2 regions of the Silvania sp. genome follow, and region 1 is predicted to be linked to the other one. Evidence: predicted binding sites of a transcription regulator. Region 1 holds the regulator's gene; the other holds the start of a gene.
What was found. The regulator PhoB, encoded in region 1, activates phosphate uptake and scavenging genes when phosphate is short. The targets are predictions, from matches to a motif close to CTGTCATAAAACTGNCNNAT.

Region 2: a site for PhoB is predicted at 2,262-2,281, ahead of pstS (phosphate ABC transporter substrate-binding protein PstS). Genes of this name have one in related genera too.

Annotation. Positions count from the first base shown of each region.
Region 1 covers NZ_JBOGBT010000044.1:59,806-65,538, forward strand. The annotation lists gene brnQ (branched-chain amino acid transporter carrier protein BrnQ) at 1-953, opposite strand, end outside; gene phoR (phosphate regulon sensor histidine kinase PhoR) at 1,362-2,657, opposite strand; gene phoB (phosphate response regulator transcription factor PhoB) at 2,679-3,368, opposite strand; gene sbcD (exonuclease subunit SbcD) at 3,563-4,768, shown strand; partial or broken gene ACRDD5_RS09560 (AAA family ATPase) at 4,765-5,733, shown strand, end outside.
Region 2 covers NZ_JBOGBT010000027.1:20,663-26,395, forward strand. The annotation lists gene pstA (phosphate ABC transporter permease PstA) at 1-93, opposite strand, end outside; gene pstC (phosphate ABC transporter permease PstC) at 93-1,052, opposite strand; gene pstS (phosphate ABC transporter substrate-binding protein PstS) at 1,133-2,173, opposite strand; gene glmS (glutamine--fructose-6-phosphate transaminase (isomerizing)) at 2,463-4,292, opposite strand; gene glmU (bifunctional UDP-N-acetylglucosamine diphosphorylase/glucosamine-1-phosphate N-acetyltransferase GlmU) at 4,475-5,733, opposite strand, start outside.

The DNA.
Region 1 (5,733 bases):
ACCAGCGTGCGATAAGACAGCGGAACATACTGCGCAAAGAACTCAGCACAGGCGCAGGTCAGACCCACCGCCGTCACCAGACAGGCCAGGAAGATCAGGATGGCCAGCATCATGCTGCCCGCACCGCCAAAGGTATGCTGAACGTAGGCATGCAGAATAGCCGCACCGTTAGCGCCCTGGTCAACCAGCACGCTGCTGTCGGAACCCAGACGGAACAGCGCCAGATAGAGCAGCGCCAGACCGGCACCCGCCATCAGACCCGCCCAGACGGTATAGCGCGTCAGCAGACGAGCTTCGGTTACACCGCGGGAACGCGCCGCATTCACAATCACGATACCGAACGCCATCGCGCCCAGCGTATCCATGGTCAGGTAGCCATTCACAAAACCGTTAGAGAAGGCGGCGTTTTGATAGGCTTCGGTTGCGCTGCTCAGCGGGCCGGCAGGCCAGATGATGGCTGCTACGGCCAGCACCACCAGTGCCAGAATTTTCAGCGGCGCGAGGAAGTTGCCCACGGTATCCAGCAGTTTGCCCGGATAGAGCGACACCAGAATCACGATAGCGAAGTAGACCAGGCTGTAGATAAACAGCGGCAGCGGGCCTTCACCGGTCAGCGGAGCAATCCCCACTTCAAAGGAGACGGTGGCGGTACGCGGGGTCGCGAACAGCGGCCCAATCGCCAGATAGCAGACCACGGCCAGCATCACCCCGGCCACTTTGCCGATCGGCGCGCTCAGGCTGTCGACGCCGCCGCCGACTTTCGCCAGCGCCACCACGGTCAGCACCGGCAGACCCACGGCGGTGATCAGAAAGCCAAGTGCCGCAGTCCAGACGTGTTCACCTGCCTGCAAGCCAACCATCGGCGGGAAGATGATGTTGCCTGCGCCAACGAACAGCGCAAATGTCATAAAGCCCAGCGCGATGATGTCGCGCGATTTCAGTTGATGGGTCATAGAACCTTACTGCCTGTGGTGTTGTGTTGAAAACGTTGAATTTTTCGCTATCCCTTGCGGAACAAAACAGCGGAAAAAATGTGCAATCTCAGCGGGAAATGCTCCCCTACCGGCGTGGTCAGGAATATTTTTTCGATTTACCACGCAAATACAGTCTGTCCGACGATATCAGGGGGGCAATTTAAACGCTTATAACGTTTAAAGGCAATATGGGATCGCAAAACCAGAATAATATGCCACCCTGAAACTTCAGGATGGCATAATCCGCCATGTATAAGAAAAACTCATGGCTAATCATGCGAACAAAAAAGCAACAGGCGGATAAAATTTATCCGCGCTTCGCCTGGCTGGAAAGTAAACAGGCCAGCTTACGCTGGCCTGTGGCAACCTCCGATGACACGCGGGCTATCAGGGGGTTTTATTGGCAATTAAACGTTCCGGGAGCACAAAGCTGAAACGCGTGCTCTTACCCGGCGTACTGGTGATATCGAGGCGGCTGTCATGATGATTGATGGCATGCTTCACAATTGCCAGCCCCAGGCCGCTGCCCCCGGTCTGGCGTGAGCGCGCCTTATCCACCCGGTAAAACCGTTCGGTAAGGCGAGGAATATGCTCCGGGCCGATACCCGGGCCGTTATCCTCGACGCTGAACTCCGCCCCTGTCGGGACACGCTGCCAGCGCACGGTGATGTGGGTCCCGGGCGGGGTGTGATTCACGGCGTTATAGACCAGGTTCGAGATAGCGCTGCGCAGCTCATCGGTACTGCCGCGCACGTTGAGGGTGCTGTCCACCTCGAAGGTCAGCTGATGCTGCTGCTGACTCAACGTTTGCGCCTCACGCTCCAGCATCCGCAGCATCATCGGCACATCGATGGTTTCATTCAGCGCCAGCGTAGGTGACCCTTCAATACGGGAAAGGGTCAGTAACTGGCGCACCAGCCCTTCCATCCTCTGGGTTTGCTCACGCATGGTATGCAGCGCTTTTTCCCGCGGTGCCCCTTCCAGCGTCTGCTCCTGCATCATCTCCAGATAGCCCTGCAGCACGGTGAGCGGGGTGCGTAGCTCATGGCTGACGTTAGCAAAGAAGTTGCGGCGCGCCCCTTCCAGCTGGTGCATCTGGGTGACATCGCGCGCCACCATCAGCCACTGCTGGTCGCTGTAGGGCATCACGCGGATCTCCAGATGACGGCCGTTATTCAGCACTAAATTATGCGGGCGGGTAAAGTCGCGTTTTTTCAGATACTGGGTGAACTCGGGGTAACGCAGCAGGTTGAGAATGTTCTGTCCATTATCATCCGGCCAGCGCAGGCCAAGCAGCTGCTGCGCCAGCCCGTTACACCAGAACATCGTCCCTTCTTCGGTGGTGAGGACCACCGCATCCGGCAGCGATTCGGCCCCGCTGCGAAAGCGTTTGATCAGGCTCCCCAGCTCGCGTCGGCGCTTTTTATTACGCATCTGCATCTGGTGCAAACCATACAACAAGGGTTCCCAGCTTCCGCTCCCCGGCGGAGGGGTCATACTTCTGTCAACCCACAGCCACCAGGAGAGACGGAGTAAATTCCAGAAATGCCAGACCAGCAGCCCGGTCACTGCGGCCAGCAGGAACCAGGACCAATAACCGAAAATGGCCCCGAGGATCAGGGCCGGAATACAGCATAACAGCAGCTCAAAACACAACCTTTTCCATGACAGACGTTCCAGCACGCGTCACACTCCTGTCATTGTTCAGAAACGGGTTGAGAAGCGATAACCCGTGCCGCGGACGGTCTGTACCATACGATCGTGACCGCTGGTTTCCAGGGCTTTGCGCAAACGGCGGATATGCACATCCACCGTGCGGTCTTCCACATACACGTTGGTTCCCCAGACGTTATTCAGCAGTTGCTCGCGGCTATAAACGCGTTCAGGGTGAGTCATAAAGAAGTGCAACAGCTTAAATTCTGTCGGCCCCATATCAAGCGGGTTTTCACCGGTCATCACCCGATGGGATGTCGGGTCGAGGCTCAACCCCTGCATCTCAATCACCTCTTCCACCGCCATCGGTGAAATTCGGCGCATGACGGCTTTGATGCGCGCCACCAGCTCTTTCGGGGAAAAAGGTTTGGTGATGTAATCATCCGCGCCGGTCTCCAGACCGCGAACGCGATCTTCCTCTTCACCGCGCGCCGTTAACATCACAACCGGGATATCACGGGTTAATGCTTCACGTTTCATATGCTTGATGAACTGCAGGCCAGAACCGCCGGGCAACATCCAGTCAAGCAGGATCAGATCGGGCCAGGGTTCGTTGAGCTGATTCACCGCGCTGTCGTAATCTTCGGCTTCTACGGGTTGAAAGCCATTTTGTTCGAGCACGAAGCAGACCATTTCACGAATAGGTGCTTCATCTTCTACGACCAGAATACGTCTCGCCATACTTTGCCCTGTCTTATTGAGGTTACACGTTTGTAATACGGCGTCATTATGCGTCAGATTTATGACAGATTTATGAAAAAGATGACCGTAGAGTACGGCAAGCCGTTGTTTTATGACAGGCCAAAACACTGCGGTTATCTTCCTCGCCATGAAAGCTTATAATCCGCTTCATCTTATTTTGCCACGGAACTGTTATGCGCATACTTCACACCTCGGACTGGCATCTGGGACAAAATTTCTACAGCAAAAGCCGCGCCGCCGAACATGAAGCGTTCCTCAACTGGCTGCTTGAGACAGCGCAGTCGCAGCAGGTGGATGCCATCCTGGTGGCTGGGGATATTTTCGATACCGGATCGCCACCGAGCTATGCGCGCGAGCTATATAACCGTTTCGTGGTCAACCTCCAACAAACCGGCTGCCATCTGGTGATTGTGGCCGGCAATCATGATTCCGTGGCTACGCTCAATGAATCCCGCGAAATCCTGGCCTTTCTCAACACCACCGTGGTCGCCAGCGCCGGACACGCGCCGCAGCTGCTGAACAAACGCGACGGCACCCCGGGCGCCGTGCTGTGCCCCATCCCCTTTTTACGCCCACGCGATGTGGTGCAAAGCCAGGCGGGACTCTCCGGACAAGAGAAACAGCAGCATCTGCTGCAGGCCATCACCAACTATTATGCCCAACAGTATACTGACGCCTGCGAATTGCGCGGTGACGCGCCGCTGCCCATTATCGCCACCGGGCATCTCACTACCGTCGGTGCCAGTAAAAGTGACGCGGTGCGTGACATCTATATTGGCACGCTGGATGCTTTCCCGGCGCAGAACTTCCCCCCTGCCGACTACATCGCACTGGGGCACATCCATCGCGCCCAGATGATTGGCGGCTGCGAGCACATCCGTTACTGCGGCTCACCGATCTCGCTCAGCTTCGACGAAACGGGCAAGCATAAGAGCGTACATCTGGTGAGTTTTGACGCAGGAAAGCTGATCAGCGTCGAGACGCTGCCGGTTCCGGTCACTCAGCCGCTGGCGGTGCTGAAAGGCGATCTCACCGCCATCACCGCCCAGCTGGAGCAGTGGCGCGATCGTGAACAAAGTCCACCGGTGTGGCTGGACATTGAGATCACTACCGACGGCTATCTACATGATGTGCAGAGGAAAATCCAGACCATCACTGAGGACCTGCCTGTCGACGTCCTGTTGGTGCGCCGCAGCCGTGAACAGCGCGAGAAAATCCTGCTGAGCGCACAGCGCGAAACGCTCAGCGAACTCAACGTCGAAGAGGTATTCGAGCGAAGGCTGGCACAGGAGGAGATCGACGACGGACGACGCACCCGCCTCAACGAGCTATTTACCCATGCGCTGCACGCGCTCAATGATGAGGACGAACGCGCATGAAAATCCTGAGCCTGCGGCTAAAAAATCTCAACTCCCTGAAGGGCGAATGGAAAATCGACTTTACCGCTGAGCCCTTTGCCAGCAACGGCCTGTTCGCCATTACCGGCGCGACCGGCGCGGGGAAAACCACCCTTCTCGATGCCATCTGTCTGGCGCTGTACCATGAGACGCCGCGCCTGCAAAAAGTATCGCAAACGCAAAACGATCTGATGACCCGTGACACGGCCGAATGCCTGGCAGAAGTCGAATTTGAGGTTAAAGGCATCGCCTATCGCGCCTTCTGGAGCCAGAACCGGGCCCGCAATCAGCCGGACGGCAACTTACAGGCCCCGCGCGTAGAGCTGGCACGCTGCGAAGACGGTAAAATTCTGGCCGATAAAGTGACCGATAAGCTCGAACAGACCGCCGCCCTGACCGGACTGGACTACGGCCGTTTTACCCGTTCCATGCTGCTCTCCCAGGGCCAGTTTGCCGCCTTCCTCAATGCCAAAGCCAGCGACCGCGCCGAGCTGCTGGAAGAGCTAACCGGGACCGAAATCTACGGTCAGATTTCCGCGATGGTATTTGAAAAACACAAAGCGGCGCGTAGCGAACTGGAGATGCGCCAGGCACAGGCGGCTGGGGTGGTATTGCTCAGTGAAGAGCAGCAACAGCAGCTTCAGCAAGGTTTGCAGGTACTTACTGACGAAGAAAAAATCCTGCTGGCGCAGCAGGAACGCCAACAGAAAGATTATCAGTGGCTTACGCGTCACGACGAGCTCGCGCGCGAGCAGCAGCGGGCAATGACTGCCCAGCAGCAGGCCCAGCAGGCGCTGACAGACGCCACGCCGGAGCTGGAAAAACTGCATCTGGCACAGCCGGCAGCCCTGCTGCGTCCGCTGTGGGAGCGGCAGCAGGAGCAAACCACCCGCCTGGCGCAAACCGAACAGCAAGCGCAGGATGTGAATACTCGCTTACAGGCCAGA
Region 2 (5,733 bases), on a different contig from region 1:
CAACGCAAGGCGGTTTTTAAAGCGGCGCTTCGCCTGCATTTTGCGGCGAGATTCTGCCAGCTCGGCGGTGTTTTGCATTTCGAGCGTCGCCATTAGCGTGCCCCCTCATTTTTGGCCAGGCGCATGATCATCACTTTAGAGATCGCCAGAACGATGAAGGTGATAACAAACAGAATTAAGCCCAGTTCCATCAGTGCCGCAACGTGCAGGCCCGATTCCGCTTCGGCGAATTCGTTAGCCAGCGCCGAGGTGATGCTATTACCCGGCATGTAGAGGGAGGCACTGTCGAGCTGGTAGGTGTTACCGATGATAAAGGTGACCGCCATGGTTTCGCCCAGCGCGCGGCCCAGACCCAGCATCACGCCGCCAATCACCCCGTTGCGGGTAAACGGCAGGACGATACGCCAGATAACCTCCCAGGTGGTGCAGCCGATACCGTAGGCCGACTCTTTCATCATCACCGGAGTTTGTTCGAAGACATCGCGCATTACCGCCGCAATGTAGGGAATAATCATGATGGCCAGGATCACACCTGCAGCCAGGATCCCGATACCGAATGCCGGACCGGAAAAGAGCGCGCCCACAAACGGAATATTCGACAGGACGTTGCCTACCGGCTCCTGGAAGTAAGTTGCAAACAGTGGCGCAAAGATAAACAGGCCCCACATGCCGTAAACGATACTCGGGATGGCCGCCAGCAGTTCGATGGCGATGCCCAGCGGACGCTTCAGCCAGTTCGGTGCCAGTTCAGTCAGGAACAGGGCGATACCAAAGCTGACCGGCACGGCAATCAGCAGGGCGATAAACGAGGTTACCAGCGTGCCGTAAATCGGCACCAGTGCACCGTAGATATCGTTCGGGGCATCCCATTCCTTGGTCCACAGGAAGGAGAAACCAAATTTCTGGATGCTCGGCCAGGAGGAGAAAATCAAGGACACGATAATGCCGCCCAGCAGCAATAGCACAATCAGCGCAGCCAGTTTTACCAGCGCGCTGAAAATCATGTCACCTTTTTTACCCGGAGGGTTAAATGCAGGCTTGGTTGCAGCCATAAGTTACTCTTCTGTTAATCGCGTTTACGAAGTTAGCGGGTGCGCCAGGCGCTACCCGCTATTTTCGTCAGAATGCTAAATTAATACAATGCCTTACCGCTGCTGTCTTTAACGTTGGTTTTCCATGCAGCACGAATCTGCTCAACCACGCTGTCCGGCAGGCTGGCGTAGTCCAGGTCATTAGCCTGTTTGCCGCCATTTTTGTATGCCCAGTCGAAGAACTTCAGCACTTCAGTACCCTGCTCAGGTTTCTTCTGATCTTTGTGCACCAGGATGAAGGTGGTAGAGGTGATTGGCCATGCCTCGTCACCCTTCTGGTTAGTCAGATCCTGGGCGAAAGATTTGCTCCAGTCAGCGCCTTTAGCGGCGTTAGCGAAGCTCTCTTCCGTCGGGCTTACCGGCTTACCATCTGCAGAGATAAGTTTGGTGTAGGCCAGGTTGTTCTGCTTGGCGTATGCGTATTCTACGTAGCCGATTGAGCCAGGCAGACGCTGTACGAACGCGGCGATACCATCGTTACCTTTACCACCCAGACCGGTTGGCCAGTTAACGGTAGAGCCTGAGCCGACTTTGGATTTCCACTCTTCGTTCACTTTCGCCAGGTAGCTGGTGAAGACGAAGGAGGTACCGGAGCCGTCAGCACGACGCACCACGGCGATGTTCTGCGAAGGCAGCTTCACGCCAGGGTTCAGTTTGGTGATGGCTTCGTCATCCCATTTTTTGATTTTGCCCAGGTAAATGTCACCCAGGGTTTTGCCGTCCAACACCAGCTCGCCTGATTTCAGGCCAGGGATATTCACGGCCAGCACAACACCACCGATAACGGTCGGGAACTGGAACAGGCCTTCCTGCGTCAGTTTTTCATCAGACAGAGGAGCGTCAGATGCGCCGAAATCAACGGTGTTGGCCGTAATTTGTTTAACGCCACCGGAGGAACCGATACCCTGGTAGTTAACCTTGTTACCTGTTTCTTTCTGGTAAGTATCAGCCCATTTGGCATACACCGGCGCAGGGAAGGTTGCACCAGCACCCGTCAGGCTTGCCTCAGCAAATACAGAGAAAGCGCTCATCGATAAGGTCGCGGCGACAACAGTTGCGACAGTGGTACGCATAACTTTCATAATGTCTCCTGCAAGGATTTCGTAAATCATTGTTTAAGTGGCTACGATGAGCAAAATAGGACAAACAGGTGACAGATAAATGTCCGAATTATGACAGTTTTATGACATAGAAATCTGCAGGAAAAAATCAGCAAAATAAGCGTTTAACATCATCGCGTTAGCATTAAACATGACGGATTTTTTTCAGTAAAATTATCTTTATGTGACACTGAAAAAATAGCTGAAGATGACAGATTGTCATATACGGAAGGGATAAAAAAACTCCACCCGAAGGTGGAGTCTGGAGAGATTATTCTACGGTAACCGACTTCGCCAGGTTACGCGGCTGGTCAACGTCAGTGCCCTTGATCAGCGCAACGTGATACGCCAGCAGCTGCAGCGGAACGGTATAGAAGATTGGCGCAATCACCTCTTCCACATGCGGCATCTCAATGATGTGCATGTTGTCGTTGCTGGTGAAACCGGCGTCGCTGTCCGCGAAGACATACAGCTGACCGCCACGTGCGCGCACTTCTTCAATGTTGGATTTCAGTTTTTCCAGCAGTTCGTTGTTTGGCGCCACAACGATAACCGGCATATCCGCATCAATCAGCGCCAGCGGGCCGTGCTTCAGCTCACCTGCCGCATAGGCTTCTGCGTGGATGTAGGAGATCTCTTTGAGCTTCAGCGCGCCTTCCAGCGCGATCGGGTACTGATCGCCACGACCGAGGAACAGGGCGTGATGCTTGTCAGAGAAATCTTCTGCCAGCGCTTCGATGCGTTTGTCCTGAGACAGCATCTGCTCAATACGGCTCGGCAGCGCCTGCAGACCGTGAACAATGTCCTGCTCGATGGACGCATCCTGACCTTTCAGGCGTGCCAGTTTCGCCACCAGCATCAGCAATACTGTCAGCTGGGTGGTAAAGGCTTTGGTCGATGCCACACCAATTTCGGTTCCGGCGTTGGTCATCAGCGCCAGATCAGATTCACGCACCAGAGACGAACCCGGCACGTTACAGATCGCCAGCGAACCGAGATAGCCCAGCTCTTTAGACAGACGCAGCGCCGCCAGAGTATCGGCGGTTTCACCGGACTGGGACAGGGTGATCATCAGGCTGTTGCGGCGGACGGCCGATTTGCGATAGCGGAATTCGGAGGCGATTTCCACATCGCACGGCACGCCTGCCAGCGATTCAAACCAGTAGCGGGAGACCATACCGGAGTTGTAGGAGGTGCCGCAGGCAACAATCTGAATATGCTCTACGTTTGCCAGCATCTCGTTGGCGTTTGCACCCAGCTCACTCAGGTCGACCTCGCCGTGGCTGATACGCCCGGTCAGGGTATTTTTGATGGCGTTCGGCTGCTCGTAGATCTCTTTCTGCATGTAGTGACGGTATGCGCCTTTGTCACCCGCGTCGTACTGCAGGCTTGATTCGATATCCTGACGCTTCACCTGCTCGCCAGATTTATCAAACAGGGTCACATCGCGACGGGTCACTTCGGCGATATCGCCCTCTTCCATGAAGATAAAGCGACGGGTCACCGGCAGCAGCGCCAGCTGATCGGAGGCGATAAAGTTCTCGCCCATCCCCAGACCGATCACCATCGGGCTGCCAGAACGCGCGGCCAGAAGGGTGGACGGGTCTCGGCTGTCCATGATCACGGTGCCATATGCGCCGCGCAGGTGCGGGATCGCACGCATCACGGCTTCACGCAGCGTGCCGCCCTGCTCCAGTTCCCAGTGAACCAGGTGGGCGATCACTTCAGTGTCCGTTTCAGAAACGAAGGTATAACCGCGCGCCGTCAGTTCCGCGCGCAGGGGTTCGTGGTTTTCGATGATGCCGTTATGCACCACCACAATGTGTTCAGAGACATGCGGGTGTGCGTTGCCTTCTGAAGGTTCACCGTGCGTTGCCCAGCGAGTATGAGCAATACCTGTGCCGCCATGCAGCGGATTGTCTTCCGCTGCCTGCGCCAGCATGTTCACTTTACCGAGGCGACGCAGGCGGGTCAGATGACCTTCTGCATCGACCACTGCCAGACCGGCAGAGTCATAACCACGGTATTCCAGACGACGTAACCCTTCGAGAAGGATTTCAGCAATATCACGCTGCGCAACTGCTCCAACGATTCCACACATAGTTTTATATTCCAGATAGAGGCTTTACGCCTGTGTTGTCGCTGACCTGTTTTGCCCGTTTTATCGGGCGCCCCGAGCCTTGTAGAGAGTGGGGTTATATTTATTAGATACTGCCTTTGGGCGGGGGATTATGTTATCCCCTCTACCCGGAACCTCTCCCAAAGGGAGAGGTAATAAATGAGTTACTTCTTTTTCACCGGGCGTTTCCAGCCCGGCTTCTGTACCTGCGGCACGCGGCTGATGACCAGCGCGTTATCCGCCACATCGCGCGTAACGGTGGTACCTGCGGCAATCGTGGCGCCATTGCCCACGGTGACCGGGGCCACCAGTTGGCTGTCGGAACCGACAAACACGTCATTACCGATGATAGTTTTAAACTTGTTAGCACCATCGTAGTTACAGGTGATGGTACCGGCGCCGATATTCACGTTGTCACCGATTTCAGCATCGCCCAGGTAAGTAAGATGACCCGCTTTCGAGCCCTTACCCAGACGCGCTTTTTTCATTTCTACGAAATTACCGACATGCGCGCCTTCCAGCAGCTCCGCGCCAGGACGCAGGCGAGCAAACGGCCCAATGGTGCAGGCGGCAGCCAGGTTTGCATCTTCAACCACGCTGTAGGCGCTGATCTCGCAATCGTCGCCAATCACGCTGTTTTTGATCACGCAACCCGCGCCGATCTTCACGCGGTGGCCGAGGGTGACGTTACCTTCAAGAATAACGTTAGTATCGATTTCAATATCGCGCCCGTGATTGAGTACACCACGCAGATCGAAACGTGCCGGATCGCGCAACATAACGCCTGCCAGCAGCAGCTTTTCAGCCTGCTCGGACTGGTAAACGCGCTCCAGACGGGACAGCTGCAGACGGTTGTTCACGCCTTCGACTTCGCTTAAGCGGTCCGGATGCACGGCAGCAATCTCGTGGCCTTCCTGATACGCCATCGCAATAATATCGGTGATGTAGAATTCACCCTGCGCATTGTTGTTGTTCAGGTTTGCCAGCCAGCGCTTCATGTCCGCGCCATTGGCGATCAGGATCCCGGTATTAATTTCCTGGATTTCACGCTGCGCATCGGTGGCATCTTTATGCTCGACAATCCCGGTCACGTTGCCGTTATCACGGGTGATTCGGCCGTAGCCCGTTGGATCGTCCAGCTTGACGGTCAACAGCCCAATGCCGCCCTGCGGTTTTGCTGCACGCAGGCGAGCCAGGGTCTCAACGGAGATCAGCGGCACGTCGCCGTAGAGCATCAGAATGTCTTCATCGTCGGAGAAGAACGGCGAGGCCTGCTGCATGGCGTGACCGGTACCCAGCTGTTCAGCCTGCAGGACCCAGTTGAGTTTGTCGTCACGCAGCGTCTGCTTCAGCAGGTCGCCACCGTGACCGTACACCAGATGGACCTGGCTGGCGCCAAGTTCATTCGCGGCATCAATAACAT